2 regions of the Streptococcus sp. 9.1 genome follow, and region 1 is predicted to be linked to the other one. Evidence: predicted binding sites of a transcription regulator. Region 1 holds the regulator's gene; the other holds the start of a gene.
The links. The regulator NrdR, encoded in region 1, represses ribonucleotide reductase genes. The targets are predictions, from matches to a motif close to ACACNATATATNGTGT.

Region 1 (7,469 bases):
ATGTTTATATTCGTTACTTGCGTGGAAAAATCGACGTTCCAGGTAAGGAATCATATATTCAAACAGTACGAGGAATGGGTTACGTTATCCGTGAAAAATGAGTAAATTACAAGATAAATTATTTGGTAAAGTAACCATTAGAAAAAAGTTGACCATGACAACTGCTGTGGTCTTCTTTCTTGTATTGTCGATGTTCACTCTGGTTGTTGTTTTCTCAGCAAATACGCTACTTTTGCAACGTGAACGTCAAAATGTAAACACTACAATCTCAAAAGTTGTTACTTATATCGAAAAGGACTGGGACTCCGACGAAGAGTTGAGTCCAGAACCGCTTTTAGCGGCCCTTTATTCACCTAAAAATATCTATGCATCGATCATTAATGGCGTGCTTTCCGAAAAGCACTCTTTGGATGGTCAGGTTGCGATTTCTAATAAATTATATTCTAACCAATCTGTTTTTGTTTATGACAAAAAGGGAACGTTTATCTTTACTTCTGAGGAGAACACAGATTCGCCTCCAGGTATGTCCGAGGTAAACAAACTGAAGTCAGTTTCCTATAAAGGGAAGCGTGGTTTCTTGCTACAAGTTCCAATCTACGGTAAAGATAAAAAGACCATCGTTGGTTATGCCCAAATCTTCCATGATTTGGAATTCTATTATGCTCTTAAAGAGCGTTTGATTTTCTTATTGATTTTCCTAGAAGTGGGGATGACGGTCCTAGTTATCGCAGCGACTGTAGTTGTCTTGACATCTATTCTGCGTCCGATGAGACAGTTGCACGAAACGATGGGAGTAATCACCGATTCGCCAAGTGATTTGGAACTTCGTTCTAAGATTGAAAGTCACGATGAAATTGGTGATTTGGCGGTTAACTTTAACCGTATGATGGATAAAATCCAAGAAAATAATCAGATGCAGATGCGCTTCTTGAGTGACGTCAGTCATGAATTGCGTACACCGATTGCGGTTATCAAGGGGCATATGGACCTCTTGCAACGTTGGGGTAAAAATGACCCTGAGATTCTTGAGGAAAGTCTTGAGGCTGCCAGTCACGAGGCCAACCGTATGACGATTATGATTAATGATATGTTGGATTCTATCCGTGTCAAAGGATCATTTGAAAATCACAGAAACGATACTTGTGATTTGAATTCTTCAATCCGTACGGTTATTGGTAACTTCCGTGTCTTGCACGAAGACTACCAATTCTATCTCAATGATTTCGAGAGCTCAGAGCGCCCTGCACAGATTTACAGCCAACACTTTGAACAGGCGATTACGATTTTGATTGATAATGCGGTCAAGTATTCTCCTGTTAACAAGGAAATCCAGGTTACAATTAAGGCTCTGGAAGATGAAATGTTGGTACAAGTACAAGATAATGGTGAAGGGATCTCTAAAGAAGATATTGAGCATATCTTTGAGCGCTTCTATCGTTCAGATAAGGCACGTAACCGTACGACAACGCAATCTGGTGTTGGTATTGGTTTGTCAATTCTTTACCAAATTGTGGAAGCTTATCGCTGCCGTGTCGATGTTAGTTCTGAACTTGGTGTTGGAACACGTTTCGACCTTTACATTCCATTTGCAGATGGAGAAACGACGACACCTTAACTTGAGCTTTAATTCAATTTATAAGAGACTTAGAGTGATTCTTGGTCATGAGCACGCCTCGTTTAGGGCGTGCTTTTTATGTGTTTTTATGGTAAAATAGAGTACCGAATTTCAAAGATTGGTGGTGAAGTGCATGCGTTGTCCAAAATGTCAACATAATAAATCTAGTGTTATCGATAGTCGTCAGGCAGAGGATGGGAATACCATTCGTCGGCGTCGTGAGTGTGATTCTTGTCATGCTCGTTTTACAACATTTGAGCGTGTGGAAGAAGTTCCACTTTTGGTTGTCAAAAAAGACGGTACTCGTGAACAATTCTCTCGCGATAAGATTTTCAATGGTATCTTGATGAGTGCTCAGAAGCGTCCGGTTTCTAGTGAGGATATCGAAAATGCCATCACCCGAATTGAGCAAAACATTCGCCGTAACCATGATGGAGAGGTTGATAGTGATGTCATTGGGAATTTAGTGATGAAAGAACTTGCTGACCTTGATGAAATTACTTATGTACGTTTTGCCAGTGTCTACCGTTCTTTCAAAGATGTTGATGAGATTGAAGAGTTGCTTCAAGAGATCACCAAAACTGTACGTGCGAAAAAAGAGTCTAAAAAATGAGACCTATTGAAGAATTTGTCTATGTTGGCAATCAGGTTATCGTTCCCGATCAGGCAAGTTTGATGCGTTGCTATTATCCCATTATTGGGAGTGAAGGATACGCTCTCTACCAGTATTTCGTGGCTTTTTATGACAATGGTAATCACCGCCATAAGTTTGCGGCTATTCTGAACCATCTTAACTTTGGAATGCAGCCCCTTCAGGAAGCACTGGCGGTTCTGACAGCAGTAGATCTCTTGGCCTTTTACCAGTCACCTCAAGGGTTTTATGTTATAGAGCTTAAGTCTCCCTTATCAATTGAGCAGTTTCTAAAACATGCCGTTTATAGTTCACTTCTCGAGCAAAAGATTAGTGAACCAGCAGTAGATGCTTTGAAACCGGCAGGTCTACAAGGCTTGCAAGATTTATCTAAACGTTTTTCGGATGTCTTTACCGATGAGCGTTTGGCTCAAAAGTCTGTGTCTGAAATCAAGCCTAAAAATTCGTTTGATTTAAGCAGTTTCAGGAATCGTATGCAGGCTGACGGACTTGTATTTACAGATGAAAAGACAGATGTGCCAGAAATCTATAAATTGTCTGAAACTCATGGCATGAATTGGTATGATACCTATCTCTTAGCGAAAAAGACAGCCGTGAACCACCAGATTATTGTCAAGCGTATGCAGGTGCAATTAGAACAGGCTCAAGCTCAAACATTGGGTGGTGATTCTGCTTTGACGGAGACGGAGAAAAAGATTCTTAAAGCGGTTAGGTCCGAAAAGCCTATAGATTACTTGCAAAGTGCTAAAGGCCCAAGCGGGACTGTGACTAATTCTGAGAAGCAGATTCTCACGGATTTGGCACAAAGAGGCTTTATGGATGAGGTAATTAACCTCATGGTTGCCTACAGTTTGGGACGGACACGTTCAACGAATGTAAATCGAGAGTATATCTCTAAACTTGCCAACGATTTTGCCTTTAAGAATATCGTCACTGCTGAACAGGGGCTTTTAGCTTTGCGTAGTGGTTACGATAAGAAATCACAGCAAGCAAAAGCTGATTCTAAGAAGAAAACAAATGTGCCGAGCTGGAGTAATCCAGATTATGATAATCAAACCAGTCAGGCTGATCAGGCCAAGTTGGATGAAATTAGACGTCGAGCTTTGGCAAAACTAGAAAAAGGAAAGGAGTAGCCTATGGAAAGAGTTGGACAAACCCTAAACCGAACAGGGCATCATGGGTCTGGCAATGCAACAGATTTAACGAAGCAAATTTTAGCGGATCCAAGAGTGGCTAGCTTTATTCAAGAGCATAGCCTAAGCCAGGATGAAATCAAGCGTAGTCTTCCTAAGTTTAATCAATTCCTGGTGGAATGCCGTAAGGTAAAGGAAGGTGATGCCTCGTATATTGCCAAAGGGTATGAACCGATTCTGACCATGAATGAAGGCTACGCTGATGTCACCTATAAGGAGACGCGTCAGCTCAAAGAGCAACAAGAACAGCAGGCTATTGCTAAACGGATTAATTTGGTGAGTCTGCCTCAGTCTTATCGTAAGATTACCTTTGCGGACATTGCTCTAGATGATGTGGCTCGTGTTGATACCTTTGAGAGTCTCGTGGATTTTGTGGCGAATTACCCTAGTCCAGACCAGAAAGGCCTTTATATCTACGGAGACATGGGGGTTGGAAAATCCTTCATGTTGGCTGCTATGGCTCATGAACTTTCAGAGACCAAGAAGGTTGCGACGACCATTATTCATTACCCATCATTTACTATTGATGTTAAAAATGGAATCAAGGATGGTTCTGTCAAGGAGCAAATTGATGCTGTCAAACAGGCGGAAGTTTTGGTTCTAGATGATATTGGTGCAGAACAATTCTCTTCTTGGATTAGGGATGATGTTTTGCAAGTTATCCTCCAGCATCGCATGATTGAGGAGCTGCCTACCTTCTTTACGTCTAACTATAGTTTTGCGGATTTAGAAGCTAAGCTATCCAATGGACGTCAAGGAGACGAGACTTGGCAGGCCAAACGTGTGATGGAGCGTATCCGTTTTCTTGCCAAAGAGGTTCACTTGAAGGGTGTTAATCGCCGTTAGGGTGATCCTAATAATGATAAAGAATAAGAGAGTTTGCTTTCCTTGGTGGAAGTGAGACTGCTAAATGAAGAAAGGAATCCCTATTTAATCAGGGACTTAAACATATGACATTACCTACAGTTGCTATCGTGGGTCGCCCAAACGTTGGGAAATCGACCCTATTTAACCGAATTGCGGGTGAACGTATCTCTATCGTCGAAGACGTTGAAGGGGTAACACGTGACCGTATTTATACCTCTGCTGAATGGCTTAATCGCCAGTTTAGCTTAATTGATACAGGTGGTATTGATGATGTTGATGCACCATTTATGGAACAAATTAAGCACCAAGCTGACATTGCCATGACTGAAGCTGACGTTATTGTCTTTGTCGTTTCAGGTAAGGAAGGCGTGACAGATGCGGACGAGTACGTTGCTCGTATTCTCTATAAGACCAACAAGCCTGTTATCTTGGCGGTAAATAAAGTGGATAACCCTGAGATGCGTGCAGATATCTATGATTTTTATTCTCTTGGACTTGGTGATCCTTATCCAGTTTCATCTGTTCACGGTATCGGTACAGGGGATGTTCTCGATGCTATCGTTGAAAACCTCCCAACAGAAGTTGAAGAAGAAAATCCAGATATCATTCGTTTTAGTTTGATTGGACGTCCAAACGTCGGAAAATCAAGCTTGATTAACGCCATTTTGGGTGAGGACCGAGTGATTGCCAGCCCGATTGCTGGTACTACTCGAGATGCCATTGATACAAACTTTGTGGACAGTGAAGGTCAAGAGTATACCATGATTGACACCGCTGGTATGCGTAAATCTGGTAAGGTTTATGAAAACACAGAAAAATACTCTGTCATGCGTTCAATGCGTGCCATTGACCGTTCTGATATCGTCCTTATGGTTATCAATGCCGAAGAAGGTATCCGTGAGTATGATAAGCGTATTGCTGGTTTTGCCCATGAAGCTGGTAAAGGGATTATCATCGTAGTTAACAAATGGGATACGATTAAGAAAGACAATCATACCGTTGCTAACTGGGAAGCAGATATCCGTGATCAGTTCCAATTTTTGAGCTATGCACCAATTATCTTTGTATCGGCTGAGACGAAACAACGTCTTAACAAGTTGCCAGAGATGATTAAACGCATCAGTGAGAGTCAGAACCGTCGTATTTCATCAGCTGTTTTGAATGATGTTATCATGGATGCCATTGCCATCAACCCAACACCAACTGACAAAGGAAAACGCCTTAAGATTTTCTATGGCACACAAGTTTCGGTTAAACCACCAACATTTGTTATCTTTGTCAATGAAGAAGAGCTTATGCACTTCTCATACATGCGTTTCTTGGAAAATCAAATTCGTCAAGCCTTTGGTTTTGAGGGAACACCAATCCATTTGATTGCTCGTAAACGTAAATAAAAAAAGAGACCAACCGGAATAGAATCGTTATGGGTTGGTCTTTTATCATTGTAAGGAGAAAACGATGTTAGAAAATATTCAATCTTATTTATCTAAACAAGGGGTTAAGTATATCAAACCTGAAAAAGCGGGCCCACATAAGGAAGAGATGGAAGACCTCAAGGCACTTGGTCAAGCAGCTCGTAAGGAGATGCAGGCTTTAGCAAAACTTCTAGAGGAGCGTTTGGCACCCTTTAAGATGGATCGTGTCAGTAATTGGGCTAATCAAGCACAAATATGCCGGCCACACTTTTGGTGCTATTACAGGGCCCCTGAGGATAGTTTAGACGATGTTGCCATGGCGATTCGACTTTATGGTCAGCCTGAAAAATGGGGGATTTCAGTAGAAGTTAGCTTTGTCGAACGTAAAAAATCAGATACCACTCTAGCTAAGCAACATAAGGTCCTAGACTTACCGATTGCACCCTCTCTATACTATTTTGCCCAGGAAAATGGTGTTAGTCATCGTGTGGAAGGAACTGAAGAGAATCGCCAGATGCTTAAAGAAGCAGTTAGAGATGGTCGTGTTCGTAAGGTCTTGGTCAAGTATGATGTCCCTGTGACTGCTAGTGAAACAATGGAAGAGTTGGTAGAAGAACTCGCTGATGGATTCTATAAGTTGAAACCATACTACGAGGAAGCTAATCAAAACTAAAAAAATCTCCAGTTTTTCTGGAGATTTCTCTTATTTATTTTGGTGAAATCACTTCAGCACCACCCATGTAAGGACGAAGAACTTCAGGGATAGTTACTGAACCATCTTCGTTTTGGTAGTTTTCAAGGATAGCGGCTACTGTACGTCCAACAGCAAGTCCTGAACCGTTAAGAGTGTGAAGAAGTTTTACCTTACCATCAGCTTCGTCACGGTAACGGATTTGTGCACGACGGGCTTGGAAATCTTCTGTGTTTGAACATGAAGAAATTTCGCGGTAAGTGTTTTGTGCTGGAATCCAAACTTCCAAGTCGTAAGTTTTCGCAGCTGAGAATCCCATATCGCCAGTACACAAAGTGATGACACGGTATGGCAAGTTAAGTTTTTGAAGGATGTTTTCAGCGTTAACTACCATTTTTTCCAACTCATCATATGAGTCCTCAGGTTTTGAGAATTTGACCATTTCAACCTTGTGGAATTGGTGAAGACGAATCAAACCACGTGTATCACGACCAGCTGAACCAGCTTCTGAACGGAATGAAGGGCTCATAGCTGTGAAGTAGATTGGCAATTCTTTACCGTCAAGGATTTCACCGCGGTAGTAGTTTGTCAAAGGAACTTCAGCTGTTGGGATAAGGACGTAGTCAGTACCGTCAAGCTCGAAAGTATCTTCCTTGAATTTTGGATATTGACCAGTACCGAACATTGAGTCGTGGTTAACCATGTAAGGTGTGATCATCTCAGTGTAACCTTCTTTAGCGTGCTCATCCAACATGAAGTTGTAGATTGCACGTTCCAATTTTGCTCCAAGGCCTTTGTAGAAAAGGAAACGAGAACCAGTGACTTTAGCACCACGTTCCCAATCTAGGATACCAAGGTCTTCCCCAAGATCCCAGTGTGCTTTAACTTCAAAATCAAATTCACGAGGTGTTCCCCAACGACGAACTTCTACGTTTTCATCTTCGTCAGCGCCTACAGGAACAGAGTCATTTGGTGTGTTTGGAAGTGTCACAACGATGGCATTAAGCTTTTCATCGATAGTAGCAAGTTCTGCATC
Region 2 (7,469 bases), on a different contig from region 1:
ATTCGACTGGCGTACGAAGAAACCAATCATCTGGCGTGCAGTACCACAATGGTTTGCATCTGTTTCTAAATTCCGTCAAGAGATTCTGGATGAGATTGAAAAAGTTAAATTCCATTCTGAGTGGGGTAAAGTTCGTCTCTACAACATGATTCGTGACCGTGGTGACTGGGTAATCTCTCGTCAGCGTGCTTGGGGTGTGCCCCTCCCAATCTTCTATGCTGAAGATAAAACACCAATCATGACTGAAGAAACTATCGAACATGTGGCTAAACTTTTTGAAGAACACGGTTCAGTTATTTGGTGGGAACGTGATGCCAAAGATCTTCTTCCAGAAGGTTTTACACATCCTGGCTCACCAAACGGCGAGTTTACTAAAGAAACTGACATTATGGACGTATGGTTTGACTCAGGCTCATCATGGAACGGTGTTGTTGTTAACCGTCCTGAGTTAACTTATCCAGCTGACCTCTATCTCGAAGGTTCAGACCAATACCGTGGATGGTTTAATTCATCTCTTATTACATCTGTTGCCAATAATGGTGTTGCACCATATAAACAACTCTTGTCTCAAGGTTTTGCGCTTGATGGTAAGGGTGAGAAGATGTCTAAATCGCTTGGTAACACAATTGCTCCTAGTGATGTTGAGAAACAATTTGGTGCTGAAATTCTTCGTCTTTGGGTAACAAGTGTTGATACAACTAATGACGTTCGTATCTCAATGGATATCCTTAGCCAAGTATCAGAATCTTATCGTAAGATTCGTAACACACTACGTTTCTTGATTGCCAATACTTCTGACTTCAATCCAACAACTGATGCTGTAGCCTTTGAAGACTTGCGTTCTGTAGATCAGTACATGACTATTCGATTTAACCAATTGGTTAAGACTATTCGTGATGCTTATGCAAACTTTGAGTTCTTGACTATCTACAAAGCCTTGGTTAACTTTATTAACGTTGAGTTGTCTGCCTTCTATCTTGATTTTGCCAAAGATGTGGTTTATATTGAGAGTGCGGAATCACTTGAACGTCGTCAAATGCAAACAGTCTTCTACGATATTCTTGTCAAGATTACAAAACTATTGACACCAATCCTTCCTCACACTGCAGAAGAAATTTGGTCATATCTTGAATTTGAAACAGAAGACTACGTTCAATTGTCAGAGTTGCCAGAAGCAGAAGATTTTGTGGGTCAAGATGCACTTCTTGAAAGATGGAATGCCTTCATGGATTTCCGTGGCCAAGCTCAAAAAGCTTTGGAGGAAGCTCGTAATGAAAAAGTTATTGGTAAATCGCTTGAAGCTCATTTGACTATCTATCCTGATGATGAAGTCAAAGAACTTATTGAAGGTTTGAACACTAACCTTGCTCAACTTTTGATTGTTTCAGCATTGACTATTGCTGAAGGAGAAGCACCTGAATCTGCTGTAAGCTTTGAAGGTGTGGCATTCACAGTAGAACGTGCTACAGGTGATGTCTGTGACCGTTGTCGTCGTATCGATCCAACTACTAAAGAACGTAGCTACAACGCGACTATCTGTGATCACTGTGCTAGCATTGTTGAAGAAAACTTTGCTGAAGGTGTAGCAGAAGGTTTTGAAGTAAAAGCAAAATAAAATAAAAAGAGTTCACCGTGAACTCTTTTTTCTATTTGTTTTTCGAATATAGTATTGAACACAATAAAAAACTAGCTGAGCTAGTTTTTTATTATAGTCCGTAGTTATAATCATCGTCTTGCATGGCTTCGACAGTTCCAAGAAGGTAACCATTACCAACTTGAGAGAAGAAGTCGTGGTTAGATGTTCCTGTAGAAATACCATTCATAACGATTGGGTTAACATCGTTCGCACTATCTGGGAAGAGTGGATCTTGTCCCAGGTTCATAAGAGCCTTGTTGGCGTTGTAACGAAGGAAAGTCATAACTTCCTCAGTCCATCCAACACCGTCATAAAGAGATTTAGTGTAGAGCTCTTCATTTTCATACAATTGATAGAGGAGATCATACATCCATTCACGGAAACTTTCTTGCTCTTCTTCAGGCAATTCGTTGAATCCAAGTTGGAATTTATAGCCAATATAGGTTCCGTGAACAGATTCGTCACGGATAATGAGCTTGATAATTTCAGCGACGTTAGCTAGCTTGTTATTACCAAGATAATAGAGTGGAGTGAAGAACCCTGAATAGAAAAGGAAAGTTTCAAGATATGTTGAAGCAACCTTTTTCTGAAGAGGCGTTCCATTTTCATAGATATCGTTAATGATTTTCGCCTTGGTTTGGAGGTATTCGTTACTGTTAGTCCACTCGAAAATTTCTTCAATTTCAGATTTAGTATTCAAAGTTGAGAAGATTGAAGAGTAAGATTTGGCGTGAACAGATTCCATGAACTGAATGTTGTTCAATACAGCTTCTTCATGAGGTGTACGGACGTCTGCACGAATGGCTTCAACACCAGTTTGAGATTGCATGGTATCTAGCAAGGTTAAACCACCGAAAACTTTTCCAACCAAATCCTTTTCTTCAGCTGAAAGTTTACGCCAGTCATCAAGGTCATTTGAAAGTGGGATACGTGTATCTAGCCAAAATTGTTCGGTCAATTTTTCCCAAGTAGATTTATCAATCGCATCTTCGATTTCATTCCAGTTAATGGCTTTGTAGTAAGTTTCCATTAGAAACCTCTTTCTTTATTGATGTCGTTACTATTTTATCATAATTCAAAATCATGATATAGTTTTTTGAGTTGATCTATTAAAAAAGTCGGCGAACCGACCTTTTAATGCATTTTGTAAATAAGAGTAGTGAGGTTGTTATCGTTAAATCACCATCTTAGATGACACAGCTTTCACATTGGTTAGAACCAACCTCTTCACCGTCATCTGTATAAGTACGGATGTAGTAGATTGATTTAATTCCCTTGTTAAAGGCGTAGTTACGAAGGATAGAAAGGTCACGAGTCGTTTGTTTATTTTCTGTTTTCCATTCGTAAATTTCTTTTGGTAACTCACTACGCAAGAATAGGGTTAATGACAAACCTTGATCAACGTGTTCAGTTGCAGCGGCATAAACGTCGATAACTTTACGCATGTCCATGTCGTAGGCTGAAGTGTAGAAAGGAATTGTGTCTGTTGAAAGACCGTTGGCTGGATAGTAGATTTTTCCGATTTTCTTTTCTTGACGTTCTTCAATACGTTGTGTGATTGGATGGATAGAAGCCGAACAGTCGTTAATGTAAGAGATTGAGCCATTTGGCGCAACAGCCAAACGGTTTTGATGGTAGAGTCCATCTTTCTTAACGAGTTCACGGAGCTCTTCCCAATCTTTGGCTTGTGGGATGAAGTGGCCATCGAAAAGTTCTTTGATACGGTCAGATTTAGGAACGTATTGGCCTGTAACGTATTTGTCAAAGTAAGAACCATCAGCATATTTTGATTTTTCAAAACCGACAAAGGTTTCTTGACGTTCACGGGCAATGTTGTTAGATTCAACTAAAGTCCAGTAGTTCATAAGCATGAAGTAGATATTAGTGAATTCAACAGATTCAGGGCTACCATACTCGATATGGTGTTTAGCGAGGTAAGAGTGAAGCCCCATAGCTCCCAAACCAAAGGTATGAGCTTGTTGGTTACCATTTTTGATAGATGGTACAGCATCAATACTTGAGCTATCTGTAACAAAGGTAAGCGCACGTGTCATTGCTCTAATCGAACGACCAAAGTCAGGTGAGGTCATCATGTTAAGGATATTAGTTGATCCAAGGTTACATGAAATATCTGTACCGAGTTTAACAAACTCTTGTGCATCGTTAAGCTCACTTGGTGTTTGAACTTGAAGAATTTCAGAACAGAGGTTGGACATGATAATCTTACCATCGATTGGATTGTGTCGATTGGCTGTATCAACATTGACGATATATGGATAACCTGATTCTTGTTGGAGTTTAGAAATTTCAGTTTCTAGCTCACGGGCATTAATCTTGGTTTTTGTGATATTTGGATTGGCAACCAACTCATCGTACATAGCTGTAATATCAATGTAGTTATATGGTTTACCGTACTCTTTTTCGACTGAGTAAGGACTGAAGAGGTACATATCTTCATTATTACGTGCCAACTCGTAGAATTTATCTGGAACTGTAACACCAAGTGATAGTGTCTTAACACGCACCTTCTCATCAGCATTCTCTTTCTTAGTAGAAAGGAAGGCAAGAATATCTGGGTGGAAAACATCCAAATAAACAACACCAGCACCTTGACGTTGGCCAAGTTGGTTTGAGTAAGAGAAGCTATCTTCGAAAAGCTTCATAACAGGCACGACACCAGAGGCTGCCCCAGCATATCCTTTGATAGGAGCACCAGCTTCACGAAGGTTAGACAAGCTAATACCTACCCCACCACCAATACGTGATAACTGGAGGGCAGAGTTGATAGAACGTCCGATAGAATTCATGTCATCCGTTACTTGAATAAGGAAACATGACACGAGCTCACCACGACGGCTACGTCCAGCATTTAGAAATGAAGGAGTAGCAGGTTGGTAACGTTGGTGAATCATTTCGTTAGCTAGGTCACTAGCTAGGTTTTCATCACCATCAGCAAAGTAAAGGGCGTTGAATAGAACACGATCTTCAATACTTTCGAGGTAAGACTCGCCATCGTTTGTTTTGAGGGCATATTGTTGGTAGAACTTGTAGGCTGCCATGAAAGATTGGAAGCGGAATTTTTGAGAATGAATTTCTGCAGACAATTTTTCGATGAAAGCAGGTTCGTATTTACCGATGAATTCAGACTCGATATAATCGTTCTCAATCAAATAATTAATTTTATCTGTGATGCTGTTGAATGCCATTGAATTTGGCTTAACGTTTTCAAGGAAGAAGGCACGAAGTGCTTCTTTGTCCTTATGCAAAGGAATTTGACCGTTAACAGGACGGTTAATTTCGTTGTTGAGGCGGAAGTATGAGACATCGCCAAGATTTTTTAAAGACATAATACAGATACCAGGCTCAGTTTAATAGTATATTAAGGTTAAAACATTAAACTAAGCAAACAAGTTCCTTTCTATTTAAAAACTTGATAATTAAAGGATTTCTTTAAGTTTAGTCGGTTGAAAACCTGAAAAAACGATATCGCCTGCTTCAATAACTGGAGCAGCAGTGAAACCAAGACTTTTTACGTAATCGATTTTTTCTGGCTGTTCATCAATGTTGATTTCTTCGAAATCAGCACCTTCCTTTTCCAGGAATTTTTTAGTCATTTTGCACTGCATGCAGTTGTTTTTAGAAAACAATGTAATCTTTGCCATTGCAAATACTCCTTTATAAAAAGATTTTAAGTGGCCAAGAGAGCCACTTTTTAACTTTATATAGAATACCCAAAATATTGGGAAAAATCAAGAGGTTGAACCGACAAAATACAATATTTTGTGTTTAGTATTGAAACACAACCCTATATCTTGTGTTTTAAAGGCTTTTTTAAGTTTCCTAAATTAAATAGGATTTGTTTATGGAATTGACTAAAAAAGAAATATCTCACCTCTGATGTTATATAATATAACATCAAAATGCCAATTCTATTTGTTTTTTCAAAAAAAACAGTGTAGAATAAAGAAAATTTTTAACTAATGGAGGTTCAAGTATGCAAGAATACTGTTCAAATCTAACTGTAAATGGTAAGACATTCTCTTTCTATGATCTCGAAAAAGCAGCAAAATCTCATGATGTTAAGGTCGGAGAGCTACCTTATACCATTCGAATAATACTTGAAAGTCTCCTCCGAAAAAAAGATGGCGAGGATGTTAAGGAATCTCACATTTCTGATCTAATGAAATTTCCGAATTTTCCAACAATTTCTGAAGTGCCTTTTAAACCAAGTCGTGTTATCTTACAAGATTTTACAGGAGTTCCTGTTGTTGTTGATTTAGCTTCAATGCGTGATGCTATAGTGGCTAATGGTGGTAAAGCCGAATTTATTAATCCCGAGATTCCAGTAGATTTGGTCATCGACCACTCTGTCCAAGTGGATTCATACGGATGTGATACTGCTCTTGAAGATAATATCAATCTAGAGTTTAAACGTAATAACGAGCGCTATGAATTTCTTAAGTGGGCTGAAAAGTCTTTTGAAAATTATCGTGCGGTTCCACCAGCTACAGGTATTATTCACCAGGTTAATATTGAATTTTTGAGTGATGTCATTATTGAAAATGATGGGCTCCTATATCCTGACTCTATGTTTGGTACAGATAGTCACACGACTATGATTAATGGTATTGGCGTCCTTGGTTGGGGCGTTGGCGGAATTGAAGCTGAAGCAGCGATGCTCGGTGAAGCATCTTATTTTCCAATTCCAGAGGTTATTGGTGTACATTTGACAGGAGAGTTGCCTAAAATTGCAACGGCAACAGATTTGGCTCTCAAGATTACTCAGGTGCTTCGTTCTGAAAATGTGGTTGGTAAATTTGTTGAGTACTTTGGACCTGGCTTGAAGAGTTTGTCTCTAGCTGACCGTGCCACAGTCGCTAATATGGCACCAGAATATGGTGCGACCTGTGGTTATTTTCCTATTGATGACGAGACTCTTAACTACATGCGTTTAACTAACCGTGATGAGGATCATATCCAAGTCACTGAAGCCTATACAAAAGCCAATCATCTTTTCTATGATCCAAGTAAAGAAGCCAAGTATACTAAGATTGTTGAAATCGATTTGTCATCTATTAAACCTTCTATCTCAGGTCCTAAACGTCCACAAGATTTGATTCTCTTATCAGATGCTAAGCAAGAATTCCAGGATGCAGTGGTACGAGAAGCAGGTGTCCGTGGTTTCGGTTTGGATAAGGAAGAGTTAGTAAAAACTGCAAACGTTGACTTTGAGGATCATTCAGAAACAATTCAAACAGGTCATGTGGCCATTGCAGCTATCACATCATGTACCAATACTTCAAATCCTTACGTTCTTATGGCAGCCGGTCTTTTAGCTAAAAAAGCGGTTGAGAAAGGATTAAAAGTCTCTCCAACAGTGAAGACATCTTTGGCACCCGGTTCTAAGGTTGTTACTGGTTATCTCAAAGCTTCAGGCTTGCAAACCTATCTAGATAAGCTTGGCTTTAACTTGGTAGGTTACGGTTGCACAACCTGTATTGGGAACTCAGGAGACTTACGTCCTGAGGTGGCTAAGGCTATTGTAGACACTGATTTATTAGCGAGTGCTGTTTTGTCAGGAAATCGTAATTTTGAAGGGCGTATTAATCCACTTGTTAAAGCGAATTTCTTGGCTAGCCCACCATTGGTTGTTGCTTATGCCTTAGCTGGTAACACGAATATTGATTTGACAACTGAACCTTTAGGTTTTGACGACAATGGTCAAGCTGTTTATTTAGAGGATGTTATGCCATCTCGTGATGAAATTGAGACTTATGTTGATAAATACGTCACCCGTCAACTCTTCCAAGATGAATATGCCAGTGTCTTTTCT

Region 2: nrdH (glutaredoxin-like protein NrdH) is a predicted target of NrdR. The motif match lies at 5,407-5,422, and genes of this name have one in related genera.

The regions. Positions count from the first base shown of each region.
Region 1 is NZ_JACLQS010000002.1:161,092-168,560, forward strand. It holds gene H7T93_RS02975 (response regulator transcription factor) at 1-101, shown strand, start outside; gene H7T93_RS02980 (HAMP domain-containing histidine kinase) at 98-1,615, shown strand; gene nrdR (transcriptional regulator NrdR) at 1,749-2,228, shown strand; gene H7T93_RS02990 (DnaD domain protein) at 2,225-3,400, shown strand; gene dnaI (primosomal protein DnaI) at 3,404-4,306, shown strand; gene der (ribosome biogenesis GTPase Der) at 4,411-5,721, shown strand; gene H7T93_RS03005 (hypothetical protein) at 5,786-6,415, shown strand; gene serS (serine--tRNA ligase) at 6,450-7,469, opposite strand, start outside.
Region 2 is NZ_JACLQS010000001.1:154,847-162,315, reverse strand. It holds gene ileS (isoleucine--tRNA ligase) at 1-1,615, shown strand, start outside; gene nrdF (class 1b ribonucleoside-diphosphate reductase subunit beta) at 1,707-2,666, opposite strand; gene nrdE (class 1b ribonucleoside-diphosphate reductase subunit alpha) at 2,824-4,983, opposite strand; gene nrdH (glutaredoxin-like protein NrdH) at 5,074-5,298, opposite strand; gene acnA (aconitate hydratase AcnA) at 5,631-7,469, shown strand, end outside.